2 regions of the Faecalimonas canis genome follow, and region 2 is predicted to be linked to the other one. Evidence: a T-box and tRNA genes for the amino acid it is inferred to sense, from the RefSeq annotation. Region 2 holds a T-box; the other holds one or more tRNA genes.
What was found. The T-box of region 2 lies ahead of tyrS (tyrosine--tRNA ligase). A T-box ahead of a tRNA ligase gene usually reads a tRNA of that ligase, here a tRNA-Tyr.
Positions count from the first base shown of each region.

Region 1: it has a tRNA-Tyr gene. The T-box ahead of tyrS (tyrosine--tRNA ligase) is inferred to sense a tRNA for this amino acid. The anticodon was not compared.

Region 1 covers NZ_BAAHSI010000006.1:4,383-20,082, forward strand. The annotation lists gene ACYPXO_RS01815 (transketolase family protein) at 9-947, opposite strand; gene ACYPXO_RS01820 (transketolase) at 935-1,771, opposite strand; gene recR (recombination mediator RecR) at 1,852-2,448, opposite strand; gene ACYPXO_RS01830 (YbaB/EbfC family nucleoid-associated protein) at 2,465-2,809, opposite strand; gene dnaX (DNA polymerase III subunit gamma/tau) at 2,823-4,373, opposite strand; gene ACYPXO_RS01840 (methionyl aminopeptidase) at 4,537-5,400, shown strand; gene ACYPXO_RS01845 (hypothetical protein) at 5,451-5,702, opposite strand; gene ACYPXO_RS01850 (hypothetical protein) at 5,738-6,184, opposite strand; gene ACYPXO_RS01855 (hypothetical protein) at 6,546-6,944, opposite strand; tRNA gene ACYPXO_RS01860 (tRNA-Gly) at 7,025-7,095, opposite strand; tRNA gene ACYPXO_RS01865 (tRNA-Phe) at 7,117-7,189, opposite strand; gene ACYPXO_RS01870 (FprA family A-type flavoprotein) at 7,340-8,503, opposite strand; tRNA gene ACYPXO_RS01875 (tRNA-Leu) at 8,683-8,769, opposite strand; tRNA gene ACYPXO_RS01880 (tRNA-Tyr) at 8,793-8,874, opposite strand; gene ACYPXO_RS01885 (glycoside hydrolase family 13 protein) at 8,974-11,016, opposite strand; gene ftsH (ATP-dependent zinc metalloprotease FtsH) at 11,032-12,870, opposite strand; gene hpt (hypoxanthine phosphoribosyltransferase) at 12,888-13,415, opposite strand; gene tilS (tRNA lysidine(34) synthetase TilS) at 13,399-14,811, opposite strand; gene ACYPXO_RS01905 (SpoIIE family protein phosphatase) at 14,891-15,700, opposite strand, start outside.
Region 2 covers NZ_BAAHSI010000007.1:420-16,119, reverse strand. The annotation lists gene ACYPXO_RS01985 (hypothetical protein) at 1-91, opposite strand, end outside; gene ACYPXO_RS01980 (hypothetical protein) at 473-697, opposite strand; gene ACYPXO_RS01975 (IS1/IS1595 family N-terminal zinc-binding domain-containing protein) at 827-2,434, opposite strand; gene ACYPXO_RS01970 (DUF4367 domain-containing protein) at 2,904-3,587, opposite strand; gene ACYPXO_RS01965 (RNA polymerase sigma factor) at 3,580-4,158, opposite strand; gene ACYPXO_RS01960 (peptidylprolyl isomerase) at 4,174-4,692, opposite strand; gene ACYPXO_RS01955 (DMT family transporter) at 4,835-5,767, shown strand; gene ACYPXO_RS01950 (energy-coupling factor transporter ATPase) at 5,820-6,671, shown strand; gene ACYPXO_RS01945 (energy-coupling factor transporter ATPase) at 6,656-7,498, shown strand; gene ACYPXO_RS01940 (energy-coupling factor transporter transmembrane component T family protein) at 7,495-8,319, shown strand; gene truA (tRNA pseudouridine(38-40) synthase TruA) at 8,404-9,141, shown strand; gene ACYPXO_RS01930 (reverse transcriptase family protein) at 9,373-10,332, shown strand; gene ACYPXO_RS01925 (DNA topoisomerase III) at 10,343-12,451, shown strand; gene nagB (glucosamine-6-phosphate deaminase) at 12,602-13,333, shown strand; gene nagA (N-acetylglucosamine-6-phosphate deacetylase) at 13,345-14,451, shown strand; T-box leader at 14,507-14,752, shown strand; gene tyrS (tyrosine--tRNA ligase) at 14,831-15,700, shown strand, end outside.

The sequences.
Region 1 (15,700 bases), on a different contig from region 2:
TATTTCTTCTATACAAATGCTTTTACTTTTTTGTAAATGCTTTCCGCATCTAAACCATATTTTTTAATTAATTCCAACGCCGGACCCGATTCTCCGTATACATCATTAATCCCGATTTTCATTACTTTTGCAGGCGCTTTCTCTGCAACAACATCACAAACCGCACTTCCAAGACCACCGATAATAGAATGCTCTTCTACTGTAACGATTTTGCCTGTTTCGTTTGCTGCTTTCGCAACAATTTCTTCATCCAATGGTTTGATTGTATGAATATTGATAACTCTCACAGAAATTCCGTCTTTTTCTAACATTTCTGCCGCCTCAAGAGATTCCGATACAGGAAGCCCCGTAGCGATAATTGTCACATCTTTACCTTCTTTTAAAGTAATACCTTTTCCTAATTCAAATTTGTATTCTGTATTGTCGTTGATAACAGGAACTGCCAACCTTCCAAAGCGGAGATATACCGGTCCTTCATGTTCATAAGCCGCTTTTACTGCCGCTCTTGCCTCCACATCATCCGAAGGGTTGATAACAACCATTCCCGGAATTGTTCTCATTAAAGCAATATCTTCATTACACTGGTGTGTCGCTCCGTCTTCCCCTACGGAAATTCCGGCATGAGTTGCACCAATTTTTACATTTAATTTCGGATACCCTACAGAGTTACGAATCTGTTCAAAAGCACGTCCTGCTGCAAACATGGCAAATGAACTCGCAAACGGAACCATTCCTGTTGCCGCAAGTCCTGCTGCCACACCAACCATATTACATTCTGCGATACCACAGTCAATATGACGTTCAGGGAAAACATTTTTAAACATTGCTGTTTTTGTTGCTGCCGCTAAATCTGCGTCAAGCACTACGATATCCTCATGTTGTTTCCCTAATTCCACTAAAGCATTGCCATAACTTTCTCTCGTTGCGATTTTCTTTACATCTGACATAATGCTTCACCTACTTTCTCTAAATCTGCCATAGCAACTGCATATTGTTCTTCATTTGGAGCAGCACCATGCCATGAAGCCTGATTTTCCATAAAGGAAACGTCTTTTCCTTTGATTGTTTTTGCAATAATGGCTGTCGGCTGACCTTTTGTTGCTCTCGCTTCTTTGAACGCAGCGTCAAGAGCATCAAAATCATGTCCATCCACATTGATTACATGGAAATTAAATGCTTCAAACTTTTTATCAATCGGATATGGAGAGTTGACTTCATCAATCGAACCATCAATCTGAAGGTTATTGTTATCCACGATAACAACTAAATTATCTAAGTTGTGATGTGCCGCAAGCATTGCCGCTTCCCAAACTTGACCTTCCTGAATTTCTCCGTCACCCAACAGTGTATATACTCTATAATCTTTCTTTCTCAGTTTCCCCGAAATCGCCATACCTACTGCTGCCGAAATACCCTGTCCTAGAGAACCGCTTGACATATCTACTCCCGGAATATGCTTCATATCTGGGTGTCCCTGTAAATATGAACCAACTTTTCTCAATGTAGTTAAATCTTCTACCGGAAAAAATCCTCTATTTGCCAACGCCGCATAGTATCCCGGTGCCGTATGCCCTTTTGATAGCACAAAACGATCCCTGTCATCTTTCTTCGGATCGGCAGGATCAATATTCATCTCTTCAAAAAATAAATATGTGTAAATGTCCGCCGCAGATAACGATCCGCCCGGATGTCCCGACTTAGCATTAAATACCGCCGTCACCGCACCTTTACGAACTTCATTAGCAACTTTCATCAATTCTAATTTGTTCATTAGACTTGCCTCCTGTTTTCTTTCTTTTCTACCCTATTCTATCCTACTTTGCTGTAAGACGCAACTCCTATTCTCCAACGTTATAATTCTGTTCTTCCTTCTAACGCTCTAAGCAATGTCACCTCGTCAATATATTCCAGATCCCCACCAACAGGAACTCCGCTTGCAATTCGGCTTACCTTAATACCTGTAGGTTTAATCAATTTACTTATATACATCGCTGTCGTTTCCCCTTCAAGACTGGAATTTGTCGCAATAATCACTTCGTCCACATCACCTTGTAAACGTTCCATAAGTTCTTTTAATTTAATATCCCCTGGTCCGATTCCAAGCATTGGAGAAATCGCACCGTGAAGTACATGATAAACTCCGCGATATTTTCCGGTTTTTTCATAGGCAACCAAATCTCTCGTTGTTTCCACAACCATAATCGTCTTCTCATCACGACTGCTGTCACTACAAATAGGACATACTTCCCTGTCCGTCAGCGTATAACATTTTGAACAGTAGCGAACATTGTTTCTCGCCTCTACCATGGCATTCGCCATTTGTTCTACCTGTTCTTTCGGCATATGAATAATATGAAATGCCAAACGTTGCGCAGATTTCGCTCCTATTCCGGGAAGTCTTGAAAGTTCCTCTATCAATTTGCTTATCTGACTGCTATAATAATCCATTTCTATTTCCCCTAAATTAGAATGGCATTCCTCCGCCTAATCCGCCTGTAAGTTTTGCCATTGCGGATGAAGATTCCTCATCAACTTTACGAAGTGCTTCATTTGTCGCTGCCATAATTAAATCTTCCAACATTTCTATATCATCCGGATCAACTACTTCTTCCTGTAATTTCACTTTCGTAACCGTTCTTGTTCCTGATACAGTCACCTCTACAGCACCACCACCCGCAGTTGCCGTAAATTCTTTTGATTCCATTTCCTTTGCCTGCTCTTCCATCTGACGCTGCATTTTCTGAGCCTGTTTCATTAAATTCGCCATATTCCCAGGCATTCCTCCCGGAAATCCTCCACGTTTTGCCATATTAAAATCCTCCTTAATCTTCTATTGTAATGTCCATATGCACTACTTGTTCTATATCCACAAAACTTTCCTCAAATCTACGTCCTTCTTCCACTTGACGCACTTCTATCGTAATCGCTTTGCCGATTCTGTTTTCAATCAATTCCGTTAATTCCTGTTTGTGCTGTTCCTGTCTGACAAAATCTGCCGACAATTCATCCGGCAGAATAACAAGTAATTTATCCTCGCCTCCAAGGCTTAATCTTGCATTTTTCAAATATCCTTTTAAAAGCCCCGAAGTTTCATTGACAATTGAACGAAAATTTTTCACAACTTCTTTTACATCTTCCGGAATCGCTTTTTCCAACACCGGTTTCACCATCGGTTCTCTTTTCGTTTCAACTACTTCTCTGACAACCTGTATCTCTCCCGCCTGTTCCACTTTCTCCTCCACGGCACGAATACGGTCAAGCAGTGTATCCTGATTTGTTTCCATAGCAGGTTTGCACAATTTAATCAACGTTACTTCCAATAAAATACGTTTCTGCACTGCATACTTTATTTGATTAGATAAATCCGAAAAAATTCGAATATAGCGAAGAAGCACATCAACTTCTATCATTTCCGCCTCTTCTTGCAACTGCTGCAAGTTCTCTGTAGAAACGTCCAAAACCTCTTCCATATTATCAGAAGTTTTCGCCAAAAGCAGATTTCTCAAATACCATGTAAAGTCATTTACCATTTGTGTCAGTTCGCGTCCCTGCATAACAAGTTCTTCCACACTCTTTAGTACGGCAGAAACATCCCTTCTTAATATCTGACGGAGAAGCCTGCTAAACACATCTGTATCCACTGCCCCCAGCACTTCCAGCACATGATCATAAGTCAACTTCTGTCCCAGATAAAAAGCGATACACTGATCCAAAAGACTGAGTGCATCTCGCATAGAACCATCCGCCATTTTCGCCACATAGCGAATTGCCTTTTCCTCCACATCCACTTTTTCTTCTAACATCAGTTCCCTCAGCCTGTCAGCAATCGTATCAATACTAATTCTTTTAAAATCATATCGCTGACATCTCGACAAAATGGTTATCGGAATTTTATGTGCCTCTGTAGTCGCCAAAATAAAAATAACATATTCCGGCGGTTCTTCCAAGGTCTTTAACAGTGCATTAAACGCTCCTATAGAAAGCATATGCACCTCGTCAATAATATAAACTTTATATTTCCCCTCGGTTGGTCTGTACGCCACTTCTTCACGAATTTCTCGAATATTGTCTACACCATTATTGGACGCCGCATCTATCTCAATCACATTCATGGACGCTCCCGAAGTAATGGCACGACACATTTCACACTCACCACAAGGACTTCCGTCTACCGTATGCTGACAATTCACTGCCTTTGCAAAAATTTTGGCTATTGTCGTCTTACCCGTTCCTCTTGTCCCACAAAAAAGATAGGCGTGACCAATACGATCTGCTTTTATCTGATTTTTCAAAGTCGTCACAATATGATCCTGTCCTTTAACATCATCAAACTCGCTCGGACGAAATTTACGATATAATGCTGTATATGACATATATCCTCTCTCCTTCTATGCTGACGCAAAAATTGTCTGCTTGACACTTCATTATAGCACGAATACAGGAACACAAACAAGATTTTTAATTTCCATTTTGTCCGTGTCATTCTGCAAAAAATGTTCTATAATAGAATAGAATGAAAAAGAAGGAGGATTTAATATGGAGAGAAATGATACCTGCTGGTGTGGCAGTGGTAAAAAATATAAAAAATGCCATATGTTTATTGATGAGAAAATTGCTTTACTGGAAGAACAGGGGCATATCGTGCCGACCCGCGATATATTGAAAACTCCCGAGCAGATTGAAGGAATTAAAAAAAGCGCTGAATTAAATACTGCCGTATTGGACCATGTTGCAAAACATATTCACGCAGGAATGAGTACTGCTGAAATTGATAAACTCGTATATGACTATACAACCGAACACGGCGGAATCCCTGCCCCTCTCGGCTACGAGGGTTTCCCAAAAAGTGTCTGCACATCATTAAATAATGAAATCTGTCACGGAATCCCTGATGAAAATATTATCCTTGAAGAAGGAGATATTATTAATGTAGACGTATCTACAATTTTAAATGGTTATTTTTCTGACGCTTCCAGAATGTTTACTATTGGAAAAATTTCTGAAAGAGCAGAAAAAATCGTTCAAGTTACAGAAGAATGTGTAGAAAGAGGTCTGGCAATGGCAAAACCTTGGGGACATTTAGGCGACATTGCAGATGCAATCAACTCTCACGCACAGGCTAACGGCTATTCCGTTGTAGAGGATATTGGAGGACACGGAATTGGTCTTGAATTTCACGAAGAGCCTTTTGTCAGTTACGTTACACCAAAAGGAAGTGAAATGGTACTCGTTCCGGGCATGATTTTCACTATTGAACCGATGATTAATGAAGGAAGTCCTGATTTCTTTGTCGACGAGGATAATGGTTGGACCGTTTACACGGAAGATGACGGTCTGTCCGCTCAGATTGAATATATGGTATTAATTACTGAAAACGGCGCCGAGGTGCTGACGAAATAAAATTGTGGGGCGTATCGTTTGATACGCCCCACAGTCTATAATAAGAATATTTATAGTAGTTTTCCGGTCTTTATTGTCAACGCTATCTGCAAAATCCACCCAACAAACAATGCAAGAAATGAAATAAACGTTGAAATTTTCCTGTTTTCTTTCCACCCACGAAACTCGTCAAGTATTATCTTTAGCAAGAGAATTAGAAGAAGAATATTAATCGCTATCCAATTACGGACTATACCAATTCCAATAACAATATAGATTATAACATCAATGATATAAGGTAAATATTTTTTTACATTTTTCATAACAATCCACCTCGCTTCTGTATGAAACTTTTGCTTTAATAAGGGACAACTTTCACGCCACTAAGTCCCCAATCATACAGATCTATTCCTTGGATTTTGTGTTCAAAATGTGTCCACTTAAATGTCATTGTCACTTGAAAACCATTATTCCCTATAAATGCGTTTGCAATTCCAATAGCTCCTGCAACTATGGCAACCGTACCAGCACCTCTAGCTATAGTTTTTCCCACTGCTTTCACTGCTGCTTGACCGGCTAATTCCCCTAGTTTTGTCAACGCATTTCCTTTTAATATATCTCCAACTTTACCAATACCAGCCAATTGAGCATTTGTGATTTTAACTTTAACTGTTTTTGTTTCGCCTACTTTATGACCTCCCGTTCCCCCTTGATGAGAAGGGATAGAACGAGTACTGAATTGTTCAAGATAATACGTACTTTCTTCAACAAAAAGAGTAATAATATTTCCGTTTTCATCAACCACATCTAAGTAGTACTCTTTTGACTCATCTGGCGTTTTTTACACCGAACCATCCACTGCTAATGCAAACGGACAAAAGGAAAAACATAAGGCAAAAACCAATAAAAAAGTAACAAGTTTTTTCAAATTCTTTTTCCTAGTAATATCTCCTTTCATTTTACCGTTTTATAAAGTTAGACTTATTTTATATGGTCACCCCAGTAATTGCAAGAAAATATTTTTTATAAATTGTATTCTTTTAAAACAATCCGTATTTTGTTTATATTCTATGAACAAATGCTTATCTTTTCCTTAAGAAGTGTTTCAATTTATCTGATAATAGACAAAATTTAAGGGCATACCAAAATTGATACGCCCATTTTCACTAAAAATATTTCTCAAACTTTTTATATGTTTCTTTTGGAGTCCGATACAGTTCGTCATCTATTTTAATTTTATCCGGATTATAAAAATACAGTGTCTTTAACATGATTTCTTTTTCCACCTCAAACTGTATCTCCATATGATAAATCGAACCCTTAATGCTATCATTGTCCACTTTCTTATATGATATATTTTTCAACTCCTCCAGCAATGTTTCGGAGTCATCCTCACCTAAAACAATATATTCTTGCCCGCGTGTTATTATTTCCTCATCAGCCATTGAGATTTGAACAAGATTATCTTTGTTCACATCTTCTAATGGGCTTACCTCTTTTTTACAGGAAATAGTAGAAAAGGATAATGCCGTTACAAATAACAGAATACTCATTTTCTTAACCATACCGTCAACTCCTTACTCTACAAAACATATCGCTTAGTTGATTATAGTATAGCATATTCTCTATTTTTACACAGCAAAAAAGCGGGTGATGGGAATCGAACCCACGTATCTAGCTTGGAAGGCTAGTGTTCTACCATTGAACTACACCCGCATAATAAATCTTATTCAACTATGCCCAGAGCCGGAATCGAACCAGCGACACGAGGATTTTCAGTCCTCTGCTCTACCGACTGAGCTATCTGGGCTTATGCCATTTGATAACTTATCTCTGACACGTTTAATATCATATCAGATATATAAAATATTGTCAAGAACTTTTTTCATAATTATTCAACTTTTTCATTACTCCACCATAAAGCAAAAGGACATGGTTCACACGCCATGCCCTTATCACTTTACGCCATTAATTCATCTGCCATTTTTTCCATAACTTCCACTGTGTCGTCATTCATCACGGATTTGATTGTCACTACCGTATCGCAGATTGTCATTTCTTTCAACCCTTCAAACACTGCTTTCATCTGTTTTGCCGCTGTCGGCGCCCACGAACCATTTTCCATAAGTGCTACTTTACGTTTCTGGAAATTTTTCGCTCTTAAATGTGCTAAAAAGTCTTCCATACACGGAAATATTCCATTATCATAAGTCGCTGAAGCCACAACCAATTTGTCATATTTGAATGCATCTTCAAGCGCCTCTGACATATCACCTCTCGCCAAATCTATCACATCAATTTTTTTCACACCCTTTTCACAAAGGATTTCCGCCATTTTTTTCGCTGCCGCCGCAGTATTTCCATGAATAGAAGCGTACGCAATCAAAACGCCTTCTTCTTCCGGCTCATAACTGCTCCATGTATTATATTTATCAATATAATATCCTAAATTTTCTTTTAAAATCGGACCATGAAGAGGACAAATCATTTCAATATCCAGTGTTGCCGCTTTCTTTAAAAGCGCCTGTACCTGCATACCATATTTTCCTACAATATTAAAATAATAACGTCTGGCTTCACAAGCCCATTCTTCGTCTACATCTAACGCTCCGAATTTTCCAAATCCATCTGCTGAAAAGAGAATTTTCTCTGACTGTTCATAAGTAACCATAACTTCCGGCCAGTGTACCATTGGAGCCATAAAAAACTGTAATGTATGATTTCCAATATTTAAAGTGTCGCCTTCCTTTACAACAACTTTTCTTCCTTCTAAATCTACATTAAAAAACTGTAGAATCATATTGAATGTTTTTGCGTTTCCAACCACCTGCATATTCGGATATTTTTCAATTAATCTCTGTACATTCGCCGCATGGTCCGGTTCCATATGAGATACAACTAAATAATCTACCGTTCTTCCATTCAAAACTTCTTCCAAATTAGCAAGCCACTCTTCTGTCGCCCTTGCATCTACCGTATCCATAACCGTTACTTTTTCATCAAGAATGACATATGAGTTATAGGAAACTCCATTTGGAATCACATACTGACTTTCAAACAAATCTAACGTCTTATCATCTACACCTATATACTTAACTGTATCTGTGATCTTCATCTCTTTCATCTCTTTCTCCTCAATTATCTTCTCTTTCACTCTATACTACTTCTTACTCTCGGTACATTATACCGCAGTTCTCTACAATTTCCTAGTCTGTTTTTCTAAAAATGCACTTTTACATATACATTCAAAAAGAAAGAGAGAAACCTTTGTATCTCAAAGATTTCTCTCCCGCTTCTTTTTACTGCCGCAGACCGGAATCGAACCGGTACGGGAGTATAAGTCCCGCAGGATTTTAAGTCCTGTGCGTCTGCCTGTTCCGCCACTGCGGCATATATAAATAAGAAATTTGGAATGGATGGAGAAGGATTCGAACCTTCGAAGGCGGTGCCAACAGATTTACAGTCTGCCCCCTTTGGCCACTCGGGAATCCATCCATACATCTCAACAATAATTATTTATACCATATCCCAATAAAAAAAGCAAGAAAAACTTATAATTATTTAAAAATAGGACGCCATAAGACGCCCTATAATTTAAAATTCCATTGTTTTCATTACGAGTGCCGAATGCTTTCCCATATTAACAACAATTTCACCGTTTTTCACAATGATTTCCTCATATTCTGTTGTATAATCATCATCATAAGTGTACATCAATCTTCTCATCCGACTTTGTTCCGGAACGCCGGCACGCCATACCGGAACAACCACTTCCGCACGCTCACTTCTATTATTTATCACGACGACAAACTGCTTTTCATCACTAAATCTGGCATATGCCAAAATATGTTCATCACCGTGTAACAATAAAATCGAACCACTCTTAAATTCTTCATATTTCTTATGGATACGTATCATTTCTTTATGAAAAGAAATCAATGACTTATCCTCAAATCCCCAAGGATACGTTCGTCTGTTATCCGGATCGGTAAATCCACATACCCCTGCTTCATCACCATAATAAACAGTCGGCGCACCAATCCAAGTCATCTGCATTGTGACGGCAATTCTGAAAACAGCCTTACTCACATATTCTTCCGCCGCTTCCGGACCAAGCCGCGCCGCTCGCCCAACCATATGATTTGTTCTCGTCAAAAAACGGGAATGGTCATGATTGGAAAGTTCATTCATCGCAACAAGACTTGACGGTGTAAACATTTTAGACATATGATATTTCATCGTTTCAATAAAATGATCTGCATTTCCCCAAAGTTCATGTCGTTCCTCATCACTGTGCTTTTCCATACCGGTTAAAAACCATGTAATCGGTTCCATAAAAGCATCATAATTCATCACCGTATCCCACTCATCACCCAAAAGCCATTCTCCCGGATCACCATAATGCTCCGCAATAATAACAGCATTCGGGTTTGCTTCTTTAACGGCATTACGGAACTTTTTCCAAAATTCATGATTATACTCGTTACTGTAACCTAAGTCCGCGGCAACATCCAATCTCCAACCATCTACATTGTACGGAGGAGAAACCCATTTTCTTGCAATATTTAATATATATTCTTCCAATTTTGGAGAATCTTCATAATTTAATTTAGGAAGGGTATCGTGTCCCCACCAGCCTTCGTAACGGCTATTATACGGCCAGTCGGAGTCATTATTTGCATCAAAATGAAAAAATTCCCTGTAGGGACTGTCCTTTGAAACATATGCCCCCTTTTCATATCCCTGTTGTCTCTCATAAATATGCTCTCTGTCCAGCCATTTATTAAAAGAACCGCAGTGATTAAATACGCCATCTAAAATCACTTTCATTCCTCGCCGATGAATCTCTTCAACTAACTGAGCAAAAAAGCGATTGCTCGCCTCTAAATTCTCCTTGTCTGTCGTTCTTACCTGATACTTTGTCGCATGAACATTATTTTTAGCACGCTCTCCAATTAAATCTCCGCCGTCTTTTACAATTACCGCATAGTGCGGATCAATATAATCGTAATCCTGTATATCATATTTATGATTAGAAGGAGAAACAAATATCGGATTAAAATAAATAGCCTCAATACCCAAATCCTGAAGATAGTCTAATTTATCCATAACCCCTTTTAAATCTCCGCCGTAAAAATCACGCACATCCATTTCTCTCGGATAACGGTTCCAATCCGTCACCTTTTGGGACGGTTCTCCTATATACAAATATTCTCTTGTTTCCACATCATTTGTTTTATCACCGTTACAAAACCGATCAACAAAAATCTGATACATTACCGCTCCCTTCGCCCAGTCAGGTGTAGAAAATCCCGGTACAACGGCAAAGGAATAAGAATGAATCAGGTCTTTACAAACTCCGTATGTATTATAGTAGCAATAATCATCTTTACTCTTTATCTCAAAATAATAATAAAAAATCTCACTGCCCAATTGTTTTTCAACCGTATAATAATCAAAGTTCCCTTTTGTTCCTGTCTTTGTCATCGGCAATCTTTCTTTTCCGGATACAAGCCATACCTTTTCCACATCATCTTTAGCTGTGCGAAAACGTATAGTAATCCGGCCATTTACCGACGGGTCGGGAGGCCAAACATAACTCCCCGTCCCATCACTAAATAACGCCTGTCTATTCATAGAAGCACTCCTTCTCTAACTCTCAGAAACCGTTTCTTCAAACAACGCCTCAAATTCCTCTCTTGTAATTTTTTCTTTTTCAAGCAGAGCCTCGGCACACGCATGAAGTACAGACTGATATTCCTCAATAATTGATTTCGCTTTCGCATAACATTCATCAATAATACGTTTCACTTCTCTGTCAATCTGACCTGCAACTTCCTCACCGTATCCTCTTGACGTATGTGCAAAATCACGCCCCACAAACACTTCATCACTATCATTATCATAATTAATCAGGCCAAGCGCCTCTGACATACCAAATTTTGTTACCATCGATTTCGCCATGGCTGTCGCCTGCTTAATATCCTGAGATGCCCCCGTTGTAATATCATCAAAAATAATTTCTTCCGCAATTCGTCCACCGAGTGATACCGTAATATCCTGCAGCATCTGTCCTTTTGTATTAAACATTTCATCTTTTTCAGGAAGAGGCATTGTATAACCTGCAGCCCCCGTTCCTGTTGGAATAATAGACACACTGTAAACAGGTCCTACATCCGGAAGAACATGGAATAAAATCGCATGTCCTGCCTCGTGATATGCTGTAATCTTCTTTTCTTTCTCGGAAATAATACGGCTCTTCTTCTCCGCCCCGATACCGACTTTTACAAACGCTTTGCGAATATCATCCTGTTTTACATAAACCCTGTCTTCTTTCGCCGCATTGATTGCCGCTTCATTTAACAGATTTTCCAAATCCGCTCCGGTAAAGCCCGCTGTTGTCTGCGCAATCTGTAATAAATCCACATCATCACCCAGCGGTTTCCCTTTTGCGTGTACACGGAGAATTTCCTCTCTTCCTTTTACATCAGGTCTTCCAACCATAACTTTTCTGTCAAATCGTCCCGGTCTTAAAATCGCCGGATCAAGAATATCTACACGGTTTGTGGCAGACATTACAATAATGCCTTCATTCACACCAAAACCGTCCATCTCAACAAGAAGTTGGTTCAGAGTCTGCTCTCTCTCATCATGACCGCCACCCATTCCTGTTCCACGCTTTCTCGCAACCGCATCAATCTCATCTATAAAAATGATACATGGTGCATTCTTTTTCGCTTCTTCAAACAGATCTCTCACTCGGGAAGCGCCGACACCGACAAACATTTCCACAAAGTCTGAACCGGAAATGGTGAAAAACGGAACACCCGCTTCCCCTGCAACTGCTTTTGCAAGAAGTGTCTTACCCGTTCCCGGAGGGCCTACGAGAAGTACTCCTTTCGGAATCCTTGCTCCGACTTGAATATATTTCTTCGGCTCTTTTAAAAAGTCCACAATTTCTTCCAAGTCTTCTTTTTCTTCCTGAAGTCCCGCTACCTGCGAAAACGTAATCTTTCTATCTTTGTCCGTACTCATTTTTGCACGGCTCTTTCCGAAATTCATCGCTTTCGCACCTGCACCTCCGCTTGCCTGACGATTCATCATCATAAACAGGAATAAAATAAGTCCTACGGATACAAGCGTTGAAAATCCTGTCGTTACAAACCAACTGTCCTTCGGAACATCATTTACATAATAGTCTACTTTTTCTTTTTCCAAGAACTTTTCAACTTCTTTTACATCCGATACATTAAACGTTTCTTTCCTGTCATCTTTTAAAACCGCTTCCACTTGCCCGGTTGGAATTGCTTTATTTTGCTTAATTGTAACGGTTTTCACATCATCTTCCCGAACAGCAGACTTAAATTCACTGTAGGTATAGGCTGTTTCGCCCTGCGGAGTATCGTTCAATAACCACCACATTCCTAAAAACATCACAATTAAGAAGATGAAGGGAAAACCACTTACACCTCTGCTTTTACCATTATTCAATTTCCTAATACCCCTTTCTACTCGACACCTTCCACTACGCCGATGTATGGTAGATTTCTATATTTCTGTGCATAATCAAGTCCATATCCAACTACAAATTCATCCGGAATTTCAAATCCCACATAGTCTACTTTTACATCTCTTACACGACGATCCGGTTTGTCAAGCAATGTACATAATCCCATACTCTTTGGTCCTCTCTTCTTGAGAATCTCCAACAAGTATGACAATGTTCTTCCTGAATCAATAATATCTTCCACAACAATAACATCTTTTCCTTCCAATGTTTCGTCCAAATCTTTTGCGATTTTCACTACTCCGCTTGAAGATGTTCCGTCACCATAACTGCTTACGCTCATAAAGTCCATAGATACAGGAACTGTAATTCTCTTAGCCAGTTCGCACATGAAAAATACTCCGCCTTTTAATACACAGATTAAATGTACCTCTTTTCCGGCATAATCTTCACTGATTTTCTTTCCTAACGCTTCAATTCTCTCATTTACTTCTTCTTCTGAAATTAACACTTTAATCTTTTCTGCCATTATCTTCTTCTCCTTTGTCTATTGTGATTTTCAATATATGTTTTGTATTCTTACCTATTTGATACGCACATCCTTTTCTATATCCGAAAATCCATAAAATATGATTTCCATCCGCCAGAAGAAGAATGTTATCCCTCTCCTCTTTCGGAATCTTCTCATTGATAAAATAGGATTTTAATTTCTGCCTTGTTCCCTTTTCATTAATAGTAATATAGTCACCCGCAGCCCTCGTCCGTATCGTTATAGTACTGTTCATTATATCATAATCAAAGCACTTCGTGTAGGGGTTTTCTATCTCAACTCTTTCTATTTCCCCCACATCCTTTATTTCATAAAAAATGTGCCATCCCCCTATCCGTCTGTTGTTACTCTTCCATAAATCCAACTTTACTTTTTCCTGTTGTATTTTCTGCTCCTTTTCCTTTACATGCATCAGACATACCCCCTCATAACATCGGTATGCACATATGCCATAAGGAAGCGAAATTTCTCTTCCCACCTGATTGTCCATTAATTTACGGACTTCCTCTATATGCACGGCATGGATATCTTTTTCCCTTTCCGCCATAGAAACAATCGCTTTTTTTATAATTAACCCACAAAAAACAGAAGAAACTTTTTCATATTCTTCTTTCAAAATAATTCTCTTCTTTTCCTCTGTCGAAACAACACGGTTATATAATTTTTCTGTTTCCTCTTCCATATAATCCTGAAGTTCCCATATTCTCTCCATTGTTTCTGAAAAATGTGCCACTGTCTTTGCATTTACACCCTGTTCCAAAATCCGTATCACATGATTACGCACACGGTTTCTTGTGTAATCATCAGAAAGATTCGTTTCATCTGTGCAATAAGAAATACATTTGCTTCTCAAGTATTCCTCAATCTCTTTTCTCTCAAGACAGAGAAGCGGACGAATTCTGTTATCTTTTACCGGACGCATTCCTCCAAGTCCTGCCAAGCCGCTACCCCTTGCAAGATTCATCAGAAGCGTTTCCGCATTATCATTTTTATGATGCGCCAATGCGATTTTTGTCCCATGATACTTTTGCAAAGTTTTTTCAAAAGCCTCACGCCTTACATTTCTTCCCGCCTCCTCTAATGATTCTTTCCTTTTCTTTGCAATTAATTCCACATTTTCCCGATAAACTTCGCAGATGAGATGATATTTTTCGCAAAGTTCCCTCACATATTTCTCATCATTTTCTGCATTTTCGCCGCGTAAAAGGTGATTTACATGGACAACAATTATCTCAAATTCTATATTCTTTTGTAATTCCAGCAAAATAAAAAGAAGGCATACCGAGTCCGCACCCCCTGATACGCCTACAATAACTTTATCCTCTTTATGAAGCATTTCCCACTTTGATACAAATTTCGCAACTTTTTCTATCATTACATTCAGTCCTTTTATCCTTTGATATACATTTCCACTATATAGAATTCCCTTTTAAAATGCAACCTTTTCATTTCCATTATAAACTCCAAAATCCCACAACCAACACAGTCATATCGTCCAACGGTTCTTCCCCCGTCCATTCCAACACCTGCTCTAAAATATGATGTGCCATTTCTTTCGGATTATTTTTATTTGTTCCGCTTATAATTGTTTCCATGAGCAAATCCTGTTCTCCCACCGGAAATGCATCCAGTACACCATCCGTAACCATAATAACAAAATCACCGTTTTCCAAACGTTTCTTTGTTGTTTCAATTTCCAAATATTGTACAACTCCTATCGGAAGGCTTGTGGAACTAATTCTTTCTACTTTGTTGCCACGTTTTATATAAGTTGTCGATGCACCCACTTTTACAAATTCACATTTTCCGTTATACAAATCAAAGACACTCATATCTATCGTAGAAAACCTTATTTCTTCTCTACCCATAACAAGCGCTGTATTCATCATTTGGATAGCAGTTTCTTTCGGGAAACCTGCAATCAACAATTCTTCCAACATTTCCACAACCATTGCACTTTCCTGAAATGCTTTTTCCCCGGAACCCATACCGTCTGACAAAACGACACCATGTTTTCCACCGGGCAGTTCCATCATGGAAAAGTTATCCCCAGAAATCTTGTCACATCCTTTTCCAATTTTCGCAACTCCTTGTAAAGTATGATACTTAGGACCTTCCATGGCAACAATCGTACAATATTCCTGCCCCACTAAAAACCTCTCTCCCTCCGGCAAAACCATTTTCCTGCCCACTATTTTTGATAAATTCCACACAAGTTCTTTTGTCGTTACACACTGACCTTTCTTTGAACGGACAGTTAAGTG
Region 2 (15,700 bases):
CAGGAACAAATAGCATATTTGCCCAAAAGATAAACGTCATTATAATTGCAATAATTCTTAAAAAACGAAAAGTTTTATTAGGTATTATCATAGCTAACCCTCCTTTAGTAAGTTCAGTGTATTAGGTGTTCACTGTATTGTCAATGCGTATGGAAGTTATTTCCAAAAGTTAAGCAAACCTTAAGGAATGGTGAATTGTTTATTCTTTTTCATAGAAAAATCCTCCTTGAATTGTTTTATATAATTAGTAACAATCCAAGGAGGAAAATGTGACAAAATATTTTAAAAAATTTCGACTTTTTCTAAATTCGGGGATGGCAGTTTACCCCGTAATATAAGCACTTTATAAGATTTTCGCCATTGTGAAACCAAAACAAGAATAACTTCAGTGTGTTTGACTTCTATTTTTCCTTTTGCCACGAAAAAAGCAGGGTCCGAAAACCCTGCTTCTATTCGACAAATTAAAACTTGATTACTTATCTTTTGAGGTTATTTCATTGAAACATATAACTGCTCCCAGAACAAATAAGACAACGCATACAATAAGAGGGACTATCAATTCCAATCCCAGCAAACTACCTAAAATGCCAGTTATCCCCATATAGTCCCATTTATGCGGTGCTGCAAAGCATAAGATAATAATCGCACCAAGAAATCCTAATATCTGCCATGCTACTCCCAATATCATTTTTTTCATACAATCACACTCCTTTGTCAAATTCAAGTTTGTCTAATACTTATTATATTCGGAGTGTAGGGGAAAATCAATTCCCCTGTACTCCTTATTTACACTATCAATATAGACGGAAAAAGAACAATCTTACAATCAAGATGCTTTCTTCGGTCTACCACGCTTCCTTTTCTCAGGAAGTTTGTTAAATGCGTTCTTCATATCTTCAACAGAGCCATATCGCTCAATCGCAATCTCGTTGAAGATGATATCGTCAGCCTCTGGCAGGTCCGACAACCGACGAATACGGTCTGCCTTGGTTTCTTTTCTGTCGTATACTCCGTATAGTTTGGCAAGCTCGTTAAGCCTTGTAGTGCCGATACTGCGGAAGAACTTGCTGTGATTGAAGATAATGTCGGTGCTTTCACCTTCATAAGCGTTGCCATCACCAGCGTGGGCTTTAGGTTCCACAATCACGCTTCGTGCTGACTTCATACGCTTTCTTGCCTCTGTAATCGTTCTCTTGGAAGGGCGAGGCAGTCTGTTAATGCTCTGACCACTAATGTCTGCAAGGGTGGGAGACCACTTTTTCTTGATGGTGTATTCAACCATCTCAGCAAGGACATTACCTGCATCCTTCTTATTGAAGGAGCGAATGTGGTTCTTGCTCTTGTAGTTCTTGATATACACGAAAGAGCCGATATAAGCTGCCACATACTCACTGGAGATGCCTTGAACGGCATTCAGGAGCCTTTGGATGTCGCTGTGGAAGCTGTTTACACCATTGACCGTCAAACCGAACTTGTTCTTAATCTGGGTCAGTTCGTGGAACGAGAGGTCTCTGCCAGAGTTCTCAACATAGGGGTAAATTTTCTCCTTATAGAGTTGCTGGTTGATACCCTCGTTCTTGTCGTACTCCTCTTGTGTTAAAGTATGATAGACATCATCTGCATCCACATAACCACGAGCCTTACGAACCTGTAAATACTTGGACGGAACCACATAATGTTTAAAACTGTGCTTCTTGCTAAACTCGGAATATGCACCGTAGTTGTCGGAACATAGATAGCTGACATTTATGAGATTGCTTCTCAGTTCACGGTCAAGGATGTCGCAATCCATAGGACCCAAGCAGACACATTTAGCCCAATAGTGACCGTGTTCATCTACGGCACAGAGGACATTGACGAACTCAGGACCGAAGATGCCACACTCGGAGCGGTAATTGTGCTTTCTTGCTCGTCTGCTCTGTGTGGGGTCAAGGTAGGACACCAGAGAGCGAGAACCCTTCTGAGCCTCACGGACATACTTTTCATCTACCTGAACGATGCCAGATAAATGAGGCATAGGCATATCAGCCAAGGTGTGTCTGATTTTCTGCATCAGGAGCCAAGCAACGCTGGTGCTCTGAGTAGTGCTTTTGGTGTTCTCGGACATATAGACGGTAGTATCGCCATTCAGAACCGCATGGACAGCATTGATAACTTCATCAACGGAATAGGAACTGCCTTCAAAGATAGTATTTGTGACGATTGAGTATCCTTTGCCACAATCCTTGCACTTATATCGGGTGATACCGCTATCGTTTGTGCCGTTTTTAACCTTCTTCGGGGATAAACATTTAGGACATCTGATGGTGATGTTATGCTCAATGAAAAAGTCTTCTACTGTGCGGCTTTTCGCCACTCCAAGAGCTTTCGAAGATGCGGATTTAGACCTGAGATATTCAATAATCTGCTGTTCGTTCATTTTCTCAATTTCCATAAAAATACCTCAAAAGTTAAGAAAATAATTCTTATTTGTATATATTATAGCAATTTTTATCGAAAAGCTCAAGCATTTTACCCATATATTGTATCAAAAAGCACAAAATTTACAATTTATACATTATTTAGGGGGGAAATATAGCATCTCCCTGATTTAGAAAAAGTCGAAAAATTTTAGATTTAGAAAAAAATGCTAATAATCAATCCGAGCATAAGTATTCCGGCAGCAATTTTTTGCTTGGAAGAAACTGTAAAATTTTTAGGCATCAACCAAATCAAAACAATACTGTAAACGCAATAGACGAAATTAAGTGCGAAAAATACACTGCTGTAGTTGTACTCAATCTCGGCAGGCAGGAAAAGGGCTTTACACCAAGACAGTATACACATAATTTCCCAAATGAATACTAAAGGTTTGTAAGTTTTTAGAGATAGTTTCATAAAATGCCTCCTTTATTACAAGTGATTTATTCTTTTTGTAGACTTTGTATCATTTTAATTAATTCTTCTGCGTTTATTTTTCCACCTACATAGAAAATATAATTATCAGTAATATAAATAAGAGAATATACTCCGTGTTCATCAGAAAGTAAATAACCGGGAAAACCACCAATATCTAATGTTTTGGCTGGTACTCCATCAGAGGTGATTGAATTAGGAGAATTTTCCCATTGCTCTGGAAGGGATTGGGTGTAGTGTAAGGTATCCCCGTTTTCATTTACGAAAGATAGAATGTATTCCTGTGTTTGTTTAGTATATGTTTTTTCTATCTGTGTGTACCCTTCCGGAATATAAGTCGGTTTCACTTTCACAAACTCTTTTTCCTTATGATTTTCGGGAACGTCCAATGATACATCTGTATGGTCATCAAATAACTGTTCAAAATATTTCCCAATGCGTTCCCGAACATCAGGGTTGGCGAGAACGGTCATTCCGCTAAAAAGAAGAATGAGGACAGCCACAAGCAGATAACGGAATTTCAGACGTTTGCGGTATCTGACAGGAGATTTTGACTGTAATAATGGTTGCATTTTCTCCTCAAACGCAGGGGAAAAAGTATGAATATCTTTGTCCGAAAAATCAGTTACTTCCTTTTGGTAATCTTTTTCAACAGCAATTTTTACGGCATCTTTTAATAATTTATCATTCACTTTGAATCCCCCTTTTTAATAATTCCTCTTTCAACATTGCCTTTGCCCGCTGGGAGATTTTGCGAACGTGGGCAGGTGTTTTATCGATAAATTTAGCGATTTCCTCACCGGAAAGTGCATTGTAGTATTGCAAGTATAAAACTTCCTTATAAGGAAAGGGTAAGCTGCAAATTAATTCTGCAAGAATTTCTGCGACTTCTCGTTTCTCCGTTACCTCTTCCGGTGTAAAGTTCATTTCCACCTCAGTCCAGTCCTCATAGGAGGAGGTTTCATGGTGTTTTTTCTTCTGATAAAGTGTAAATGATTTGTTCTTTACAATAGTAACAATGTAGTTCCATGTTTTGTGACAGGAAATATCATTTATTTTTTCAAAATTTTCAATAATCGTCTTGAACGACTCGTGGACAATGTCCTCTGCATCATTTTCATTATGTAGAATCTTAAAGGCGACAGCATACATTTTATCTCTGTAGAGGAAATATAACTGTTCAAATTTTAGTTTTTCCTCCGGTGTTTCAAGCATTTCTAAGTAAACAAGCATAGTATCTCCAATTTCTAAAAAAGGCGGCAAACTTGCCGCCTTATATTACATTTTATTCGGTTCAGGATAATTTTCTCCGAATGTTTCTACAGTTACTGTTTTCATTCGCTGTGTTTCTAATGGTCTATCATTGTAATCTGTTGCTGTTTCCGCAATTTTATTTACAATATCCATTCCTTCTGTCACTTTACCGAATGCTGCGTAAGAGCCGTCTAAGTGAGGAGAAGTTTCGTGCATGATAAAGAATTGTGAACCTGCAGAATCAGGGTGCATTGCACGAGCCATAGAAAGTACGCCCGGTTCATGTTTTAAATGATTTGTAAATCCGTTCTGATTAAATTCTCCCTTAATTGTGTATCCAGGACCACCCATTCCTGTTCCGTCAGGACAACCGCCCTGAATCATAAAACCGCGAATAACACGGTGGAAAATTAATCCGTCATAATATCCGGAATTTACAAGAGATACAAAGTTATTTACTGTATTTGGAGCAATTTCAGGATATAATTCTGCTTTAATTATATCTCCGTTCTCCATTTCAAATGTTACGATTGGATTTGCCATTTGATTACTTCCTTTCTTCTGAAAAAATAATGTTATATCCTATTGTAATGTGGGAGAAATATTTTGTCAACGCACGGTTTTTACTTTACGAATGGGAGAAACTTCGTTACAATAGAGAAATGAAAAAATGGAGTGTGAGAAAATGGAAAAAACAATGAGAAAGACAAGTGTCGTTGCGATTTTGGCACTTATTTGCTGTGCACTTTGGGGAAGTGCATTTCCGGCAGTAAAGATAGGGTATGAATTATTTGAAATTAAGACGGTGGGAAGTCAGATTTTATTTGCAGGATACAGATTTTTGTTAGCAGGTGTTTTAACGCTTTTGCTGGCGTGTGTATATGAGAAACGTTTTGTCTGTTTGAAGAAATCATCTGTTCCTTATGTATTTGCACAGGGAATGCTGCAGACAACGATACAATATCTTTTCTTTTATATAGGAATGGCAAATACATCGGGCGCAAAAGGCTCTGTTATCAATGCATCAAACGGCTTTATTGCGATTATTGTTGCGTCAATGCTTATTCCGGCAGAGAAAATGACTTGGAGAAAGGCACTCGGTTGTATTGTAGGATTTGCCGGGGTTATTTTTATTAATTTGTCGCCGGGAGCGTGGGGAAGTGGGTTTTCTCTTCAGGGAGAAGGAATGGTTATGCTTTGTTCTATTGCTTACGGTACAAGTTCGGTGACATTGAAATTGATTTCACATAGGGAAAAACCGATGACCTTAACGGCATATCAACTGTTATTTGGCGGGGCGGTATTGACGTTTATCGGTATGTTTGCAGGTGGAAACATTACAAACTTTACTGTAAAATCTACTTTATTATTATTTTATATGGCGTTGCTTTCTACGGTTGCATTTAGTTTGTGGACAGTATTATTGAAATATAATCCGGTTGGCAAAGTTGCAATTTTTGGATTTAGTATTCCAATTTTTGGTGTGTTGTTGTCAGGTATTTTCTTAGGGGAAGAAATTTTTTCCGTAAAGAATATAATTGCATTGCTGTGCGTATGTGCGGGAATTATAATTGTAAATCGTGAAGGGAGAAGGAAAGAGCAGGTTGTTGCAAATTAAAGTGAGATGAAGTACAATAACACACAGTGACAAGACGAAAAGAGGTTTGCGTATGAGTATGATAAAAACAGAACACCTTGTGTTTGAATATGATAAATTAGATGAGATGGGAAATGTTGTGGGAAAACACCGTGCCATTGACGGCGTGAACTTAAATATAGAAGAGGGACAGTTTATTGCGATTTTGGGACACAACGGCTCGGGGAAATCTACATTGGCAAAACATATTAATGCCATTTTGACATCTACAGAAGGAACAATGTGGGTTGACGGAAAGGATACAAAGGATTTAGAAAAACTTTGGGAAATTAGACAATCGGCAGGAATGGTATTTCAAAATCCGGATAATCAGATTATCGGAACGGTTGTGGAAGAAGATGTGGGATTTGGACCTGAAAATTTGGGAGTTCCTACAGAGGAAATATGGCAACGTGTGGATAAGAGTCTTCATGCAGTCGGTATGACAGAGTATCGTCATCATTCACCGAATAAATTGTCAGGTGGACAAAAACAACGTGTTGCAATCGCAGGCGTAATTGCCATGTGTCCGAAATGTATCGTACTGGACGAACCTACGGCTATGCTTGACCCAATCGGAAGAAAGGAAGTTTTGCATACAGTAGAGGAACTTCGTAAAAGAGAAAAGGTGACTGTCATTCTCATTACGCATTATATGGAAGAAGTTATCGGGGCGGACAGAGTGTTTGTTATGGAGCAGGGACGCATTGTCATGGATGGGACGCCGAGAGAAATATTTTCACAGGTAGACGAGTTGAAAAAATATAGGTTAGATGTTCCTCAAGTAACTATGTTGGCACATGAATTAAGAAAAAAAGGAGTAAAACTTCCGAAGGATATTCTTAAGACAGAAGAGTTAGTGGAGGCATTATGTCAATTAAATTAGAGCATATCAATTATATATACGGAGAGGGAACGGCGTATCGCAAACAGGCGTTAAAGGACGTTTCGCTGGAAATTCCTCACGGACAGTTTGTGGGGGTTATCGGACATACAGGTTCGGGAAAATCTACGTTAATTCAACATTTGAACGGATTAATCAGGGCTACGGACGGAAAATTTTATTTTAATGGCGAGGATGTATATGCAGATGGATATTCTATGAGAAATCTTAGAAATGAAGTCGGACTTGTTTTCCAATATCCTGAACATCAGTTATTTGAAGTGGATGTGTTGACTGATGTTTGTTTTGGACCGAAAAATCAGGGACTTTCAAAGGAAGAGTGTGAAAAGCGGGCGAAAGAAGCATTGGAGGCGGTAGGATTTCCGGAAAAATATTATGGGCAATCGCCGTTTGATTTATCAGGAGGACAGAAAAGACGAGTGGCAATCGCAGGTGTTTTGGCGATGCACCCAAAAGTTCTTGTTTTAGATGAACCAACCGCGGGACTTGATCCAAAAGGAAGAGATGAGATTTTAGATCAGATTGCACAATTACATCGTCAAGGTGATATGACGGTAGTTCTCGTATCTCATAGTATGGAAGACATCGCAAAATATGTGGAGAGGCTTATCGTTATGAATAAAGGTGAAAAAATGTTTGACGGAACACCAAAAGAAGTATTTTCCCACTATAAAGAATTGGAACAGATAGGCTTATCAGCGCCTCAGGTCACTTATGTGATGAATGCGTTAAAAGATAAAGGTTTTGAGGTAAGCACAGAGGTAACGACAATTGAGGAAGCGGTAGAGGAGATAATGAAAGCATTATGATTAGAGATATAACAATAGGACAATATTATCCGACGAACAGCATTGTACATAGACTCGACCCAAGAGTAAAAATCATGTGTACGCTATTTTACCTCATTTCACTTTTCCTATTTAAAAGTGTGTTAGGATATGTACTTTGCACGGTATTTTTGTTTACGGTAATAAAATTATCGAAAGTACCGTTTAAATTTATTACAAAAGGTCTTAAACCCATCGTGATTTTATTAATGATTACGGTTTTATTCAATCTGTTTTTGACAAATCAGGGAGAGGTTCTTGTATCTTTTTGGATTTTAAAAATTACGGATGAAGGACTTCGCACAGCGGTATATATGGCGATACGTCTTATTTATCTTATTGTCGGTTCATCATTGATGACACTGACAACAACACCAAATGAATTGACGGACGGAATTGAGCGGCTGCTGAAACCATTTAACAAAATCAAAGTGCCGGTACATGAAATCGCTATGATGATGTCCATTGCACTCCGTTTTATTCCGATTTTACTTGAAGAAACAGACAAAATTATGAAAGCACAGATTGCAAGGGGAGCGGATTTGGAAAACGGAAACATTATTCAGAAGGCAAAAAATATGATTCCGATACTCGTTCCACTGTTTGTATCAGCATTTCGCAGGGCAAATGATCTGGCAATGGCAATGGAGGCAAGGTGTTATCAGGGTGGAGAAGGAAGAACAAAAATGAAACCGCTTGTATATAAAAAAAGAGATTACATTACTTATGCGGTAACAATACTATATATAGTTGTTATGGTTCTGGTAGGACGCTATATCTCCTTCCGGGTGTGGATATTTTAGTTAATTGGGGACGTAGTAAAATTGAGTTTTGCTACGTCCCCAATTAAGAAATACCCCGTCCCTTTTTTAGAATAGAGGTAAAATATGAAAAGAGTGAAGTTGACGATTGCCTATGACGGCACGAATTATTGTGGCTGGCAAATTCAGCCAAATGGGATTACAATAGAAGAAGTAATAAATAAAGCCTTAAGTAAACTGACCGGTGAAAATGTTGTGGTGATTGGGGCGAGCCGAACAGATTCCGGTGTACACGCCATGGGAAATGTAGCAGTGTTTGATACGGAAACGACGATTCCGGCGGATAGGATAGCAATGGCGGTGAACCGTATTTTGCCCGAAGACATTGTAGTAGTAAAATCAGAAGAGGTAGTTTCGGATTTTCATCCGAGATATTGTAATTGTGAAAAGACATATGAGTATCATATTGTCAATACGAGAATTCCAATTCCGACAAAGCGTTTAACAAATTATTTTGTTTCATATGAACTAGATATAGATAAGATGCGAGAAGGTGCAGCGTATCTGGTAGGTGAACATGATTTTGCCAGTTTCTGTAATATTAAGACAGATGTGGATAGTACGGTTCGCACAGTGAAAGAATTAGAGATTTTGAAAAATGGTGATGAGATTACCATTCGGATCAGTGGGAATGGTTTTCTTTATAACATGGTTCGTATTATTGTTGGAACACTTATTAGAGTGGGAAGAGGATTTTATCAGCCGGAACAGGTCAAAGAAATTTTGGAGGCGAAAAACAGAAAGGCAGCAGGGGTAACAGCACCGCCTCACGCATTGATGTTAATGGAAATCAGATATAATTAGGAAATTAAGCAGAAACAATAGCAGAACTGAAAGGATGAAATCCGTTTCAGCAGGGGAGCGAGTCGCTGTCCGGTATGGAAAAGAGAAACATGAAACGGGAAGATGCTGCGAAGTACTATTGCACACATCCGTGTGCATCGGTCGACTTTGCGACCCTCGGTACATCTTCGCACTTCCGGTATCGATGTATTGTATTGTTTCTGCTTTTTTTATAGGAAGAAGGGGTACAGAGTGTGGAGATATTGCACAGATGAAGAGGCGATTCGTTCTTTTCATCTGACAGATGGTCTTCAGTGTAAAGAAGGAAAAGAGATACAGACATTATTTGCAGTCAGCAATCATGCGGAAGTTCATTATCATACAGCCTATATTCCGAAGAAAAAAGGAGGTAGGCGAAAACTCCTTGTTCCTGATGCACTTCTTGGAAGGATACAGAAAAATATTTTGCAGAATGTTTTGGCGGAGAGAAAGGTATCGCCCTATGCAAAAGCCTATATAAAAGGTATGGGGATAGTGGAAAATGCTCTTCCGCACAGTCACGCAGAGATTCTTTTGAAATTAGATATAGAAGACTTTTTTGAGAATATTACATATCTTATGGTTTACCAAAAAGCATTTCCAGAAAAATATTTTCCGGCGTCCATACGGACAATGCTGGCACATCTTTGTTGTTATAACGATTATCTTCCGCAGGGAGCAGTTACTTCGCCGATGATTTCTAATCTGGTTATGTATTCTTTTGATGAATATATAGGAAAATGGTGTGGGGAGCGGAAAATTGCCTATACAAGATACAGTGATGACATGACATTCTCGGGAGATTTTGAAGTGAAAGAAGTTAAACATAAGGTGAGAAGTTTTTTGGGAAAGATGGGATTTTTGCTTAATGAAGAAAAAACAAGAGTGCTGAAACAATATCAAAGACAGACGGTTACGGGGATTGTAGTAAATGAAGGTACAAATATTTCTAAATCGTATAAAAGGTCAATTCGGCAGGAAATATATTACTGTGAAAAATATGGAGTGAAAGGCCACTTGCAGAGAAGAAATCTTTCTGAGAAAGAAGAAGTTCTTTATTTAAAGCAATTGCTTGGAAAGGTGAACTATGTGCTGCAAATCAATCCTGATGACAAAAATTTTCAGGAAGCAAAAAAGAAAATGAAAGAGATGTTACTAAAAATTAAAGGATAGGAAAAAAGAAATGAAATCATTAGTTATTGCAGAAAAGCCATCAGTAGCAAGAGATATTGCGAGAGTTTTACATTGTAAAAAGAATATTTCGGGCGCAATTGAAGGCGAAAAATATATTGTGACTTGGGCGCTGGGACATTTGGTAACCCTTGCAGATCCGGAAGGATATGATAAGAAGTTTAAAGAGTGGAAAATGGATGTTCTTCCGATGATGCCGAAGAAAATGGAACTGGTTGTTATTAAAAAAACGGCAAAGCAGTATAATGCGGTGAAAACTCAGTTGTTCAGAAAAGATGTGGATAAGATTATCATTGCCACAGATGCGGGAAGAGAAGGTGAACTTGTTGCGAGATGGATTTTAGCGAAAGCGAACTGCCATAAACCAATTCAACGTCTATGGATTTCCTCTGTAACAGATAGAGCAATTCAAGACGGATTTGCACACCTCTCAGATGGAAGAAAATATAATGATTTATATATGGCGGCAGTTTCCCGTGCAGAAGCGGATTGGCTTGTGGGTATTAATGCTACCCGTGCATTGACTTGTAAATATAATGCCCAACTTTCATGTGGGCGTGTACAAACGCCGACTCTTGCGATGATTGCCAAGAGGGAAGAGGAAATCAAAACATTTAAACCGCAGGCGTATTACGGGTTGGCAGTTCAGGCAGGGAAAATTAAATGGACATGGCAGGATACAAAATCGGGAAGTTACCGTACATTTTCTAAAGAAAGAATAGAAGAATTGGAAAATGCGGTGAAAAGCGGACGACTTCAAGTGGAAAAGGTAGAAAAAGCAGCGAAGAAATCATTTGCACCGGGACTATATGATTTGACGGAATTACAGAGAGATGCAAACAAACGATTTGGATTTTCGGCAAAGGAAACGCTGAACATTATGCAAAGACTTTATGAAAACCACAAGGTTTTGACGTATCCGCGAACAGATTCAAAATATATAGGAGCGGATATTGTGGATACGATTAAAGACAGACTTCGTGCCTGTGGTGTCGGACCATATAAAAAACTTGCGGGAAGTCTTTTGATGAAACCGCTTCAGACGAATAAATCTTTTGTCGATGATAAAAAAGTGAGCGACCATCACGCGATTATTCCGACAGAACAGTATGTACAGTTAGAGCATATGACGAACGAAGAAAGAAAAATTTATGATTTAGTTGTGAGAAGATTTTTGAGCGTTCTCTATCCGCCGTTTATTTATGAGCAGACAACGCTAAAAGGAAAAGTGGACAAAGAAACATTTGTGGCAAAAGGAAAGACAATTCAGCAAGTTGGCTGGAAGGCAGTATATGAGTATGAGGAAGAGAAAGAAGAAGATTTAGCGGAACAGTCTTTACCACAGATAGATAAAGAAAATGTATTTACAATCGAAAAGGTATCAACTACGGAAGGAAAGACAAAGCCACCTGCAAGGTTTACCGAAGCAGCGTTATTAGCAGCGATGGAAAAAGGCGGTCTTGGTACAGTGGCTACAAGAGCGGATATTATTGATAAACTTTTCAATACATTTCTTATGGAACTGAAAGGGAAAGAAATCTATCTTACTTCAAAAGGAAAACAGTTGTTATCACTTGTCCCAAAAGAATTAAAAAAACCTGAACTGACAGCGGACTGGGAGAGAAAACTTTCACGTATTGCCGAAGGAAGAATGGCAAAAGAAACTTTTATGACAGAGATTGAAGCGTATACGGAAGATATTGTAGAAGAAATCAAACACGGAGAAGGAAATTTCCGACACGATAATGTGACGACAAAGAAATGTCCGAAATGTAATAAGCCGATGTTGGCAGTAAATGGGAAAAATACAAGAATGCTTGTTTGTCAGGACAGAGAATGCGGACATAAAGAAGTGATTGCAAGACTTTCTAATGCGAGATGCCCGAATTGTCACAAGAAAATGGAAATTATTAAAAAGGGTGACGAGGAGCAGTTCGTATGTGTATGCGGACATAGGGAAAAAATGTCTGCATTTAAAGCGAGAAGAGAAAAAGAGGGAGCAGGAGTCAGCAAAAAGGATGTGCAGCGTTATTTGAAACAGCAGAAAGAAGAGCCGGTCAACACTGCATTTGCAGACGCATTTGCCAAATTAAAGTTATAAGAATACAAAATATATCAGTATAAAATAAAAAAAGATAACGAAATGGTTAAATAATCTACAAAATCTTTATATAACGTGATAATATATAAGAAGTATTATCTGATACTCAATAATGTTATAAGTTAGCATAGTAGAAAGGAAGAAACAGACATGAAAATTTGTAAAGCAAAAGATTATGATGAAATGAGCAGAAAGGCAGCAAATATTATTGGAGCACAGGTTATTATGAAACCAAATTGTGTTCTCGGACTTGCAACAGGTTCTTCACCAATCGGTACATATAAAGAATTAATTAAAAGATATGAAGAAGGAGATCTTGATTTTTCTCAGGTAAAATCAGTAAACCTTGATGAATATAAAGGACTTCCAAGAGATAATGACCAGAGTTATTATTACTTTATGAATGATAATTTCTTCAATCACATTAACATTGACAAAGCAAACACAAATGTACCAAACGGTATGGAACCGGATGCTGAAAAAGAATGTGCACGTTATGAAGAATTAATCGCTTCTCTTGGAGGGGTAGATTTACAGTTATTAGGACTTGGACATAACGGACATATCGGATTTAACGAACCTGCACCACAGTTTGATAAAGTTACACACTGTGTAGATTTACAGGAAAGCACAATTGAAGCAAATAAACGTTTCTTTGCATCAGCAGATGATGTTCCAAGACAGGCATACACAATGGGAATTGGAACAATTATGAGTGCTAAGAAAATCGTTGTTGTAGTGAGCGGTGAGGATAAAGCAGAAATCGTTAAGAAAGCATTTTTCGGACCGGTTACTCCTGAAGTACCTGCATCAATCTTACAGATGCATCCTGATGTAACAATTGTTTGTGATGAAGCAGCATATTCTAAAGTTGCTCAATAGAGGTGAAGACAATGATTATTAAAAATGTACAGGTATTTACGGAAGAAGGAAAATTTGAACCGGGAGAAATTATCATTGAAAACGGTGTTTTTCAGGATGTTGCGTCAAATCAGGACGAAGTGATAGACGGGCAGGGAGGATATGCTATTCCGGGACTCGTTGACGTACATTTTCACGGTGCAGTAGGACACGATTTCTGTGACGGAACAGAGGAAGCAATCCGTGAGATTGCCAAATATGAGGCATCACAGGGAATTACAACAATCGTTCCTGCAACAATGACATTATCTGAAGAAGAATTAATGAGTATTTCTAAGACAGCGGGAGCATATAAAAATGAAGAAGGCGCTGTTCTTGCGGGAATTAACATGGAAGGACCTTTTATTTCACCGGGGAAAAAGGGTGCTCAGGCAGGAACACATATTGTAAAACCTGATGTAGAAATGTTCCATAGATTGCAGGAAGCGGCAAACGGATTGTATCGTCTTGTTGACATTGCACCTGAAGTGGAAGGAGCAATGGAATTTATCGAAGAGTTGAAAGACGAAGTACATATTTCTTTTGCACATACATTAGCAGATTATGATACTGCAAAAAAAGGATATGATTTAGGTGCAGACCATGCGACACATTTATATAACGCGATGCCTGCATTTACACATCGTGCACCGGGAGTTATCGGTGCGGCACATGACAGTAGTCATTGTTTTGTAGAATTGATTACAGACGGTGTTCATATTCATCCATCAGTTGTCAGAACGACATTTGATATGTTTAAAGACAGAGTGGTTTTAATCAGTGACAGTATGCGTGCCACAGGTCTTGAAGACGGTGAATATACGCTTGGCGGTCAGGCAGTAAAGGTAGAAGGAAATGTGGCTACTCTTGTTTCTGACGGTGCTCTGGCAGGTTCTGTTACAAACTTAATGGATTGTGTGAGAGTTGCAGTACAGCAAATGGATATTCCATTAGAAACAGCAGTTGCGGCTGCTACAATTAATCCGGCAAAAAGTGTTGGTTTGGATGACAAATACGGTTCAATCAAAGCGGGAAAAGTCGGTAATGTTGTATTGTTAAACAAAGATTTATCTTTAAAAGAAGTTATTTTAAACGGTTAATAAGGAAACCGCACTTGACAAAATTAAGTGAATACGTTACCATTTCAAATATATAATGAAAGCGAAGAAAAGAAAAAGTAGTAATTGAAAATGCCATACAGAGAGCAGCCGGATGCTGAGAGGCGCATGGACTATCAGTTATGAATACATCTTGGAGCAGTACACCGAATACGAATGTTAGTAGGCTGTAACGGAGTGGCACTCGTTATCGTGCTGAAAGTATTGATAGATACTTGCTGAGGCATTCAATGTGAGTTGAATGTGAATTAAGGTGGTACCGCGAGATATACTCGCCCTTTAGTAATAAGGGGCGAGTTTTTTATTTATATAGAAGTGAAAACCTGTCCCGCATAATATAAAGATTAGAGGAGATAGGAAAATGAAAATTTATGATGAATTGAAAGCAAGAGGATTAATTGCACAGGTAACAGATGAAGAGTTAATCAGTAATTTAATTAATGAAGGAAAAGCAACATTTTACATCGGATTTGACCCTACAGCAGATAGTCTTCATGTAGGACATTTCATGGCGCTTTGCTTAATGAAACGTTTGCAGATGGCAGGTAATAAACCGATTGCTTTGATTGGAGGAGGAACAGGGTATATTGGTGATCCTTCAGGAAGAAGCGATATGCGTTCCATGATGACTCCGGAACAAATTCAGCACAACTGTGACTGCTTCAAAGAACAGATGAGCAAATTCATTGATTTCTCAGAAGGAAAAGCATTGATGGTAAATAACGCAGATTGGTTACTTGGATTAAATTATGTTGATTTACTCCGTGAAGTAGGACCGCATTTTTCTGTAAATCGTATGCTTACTGCTGAGTGTTACAAACAGCGTATGGAAAAAGGATTAAGTTTCCTTGAATTTAACTACATGATTATGCAAGCGTACGATTTCTACGCATTGTACCAGAATTATGGTTGTAATTTACAGTTTGGGGGAGATGACCAGTGGAGTAATATGCTTGCAGGTACAGAATTAATCCGCCGTAAACTTGGTAAAGATGCAAGTGCAATGACAATTACGTTGTTATTAAATTCAGAAGGAAAGAAAATGGGTAAAACACAGTCAGGTGCTGTTTGGTTAGACCCGAATAAGACATCTCCATTTGAATTTTACCAGTACTGGAGAAATGTTGCGGACAACGATGTATTAAAATGTATTCGTATGCTTACATTCCTTCCGTTAGAAGAAATTGATGAAATGGATAAATGGGAAGGAAGCCAGCTAAATAAAGCAAAA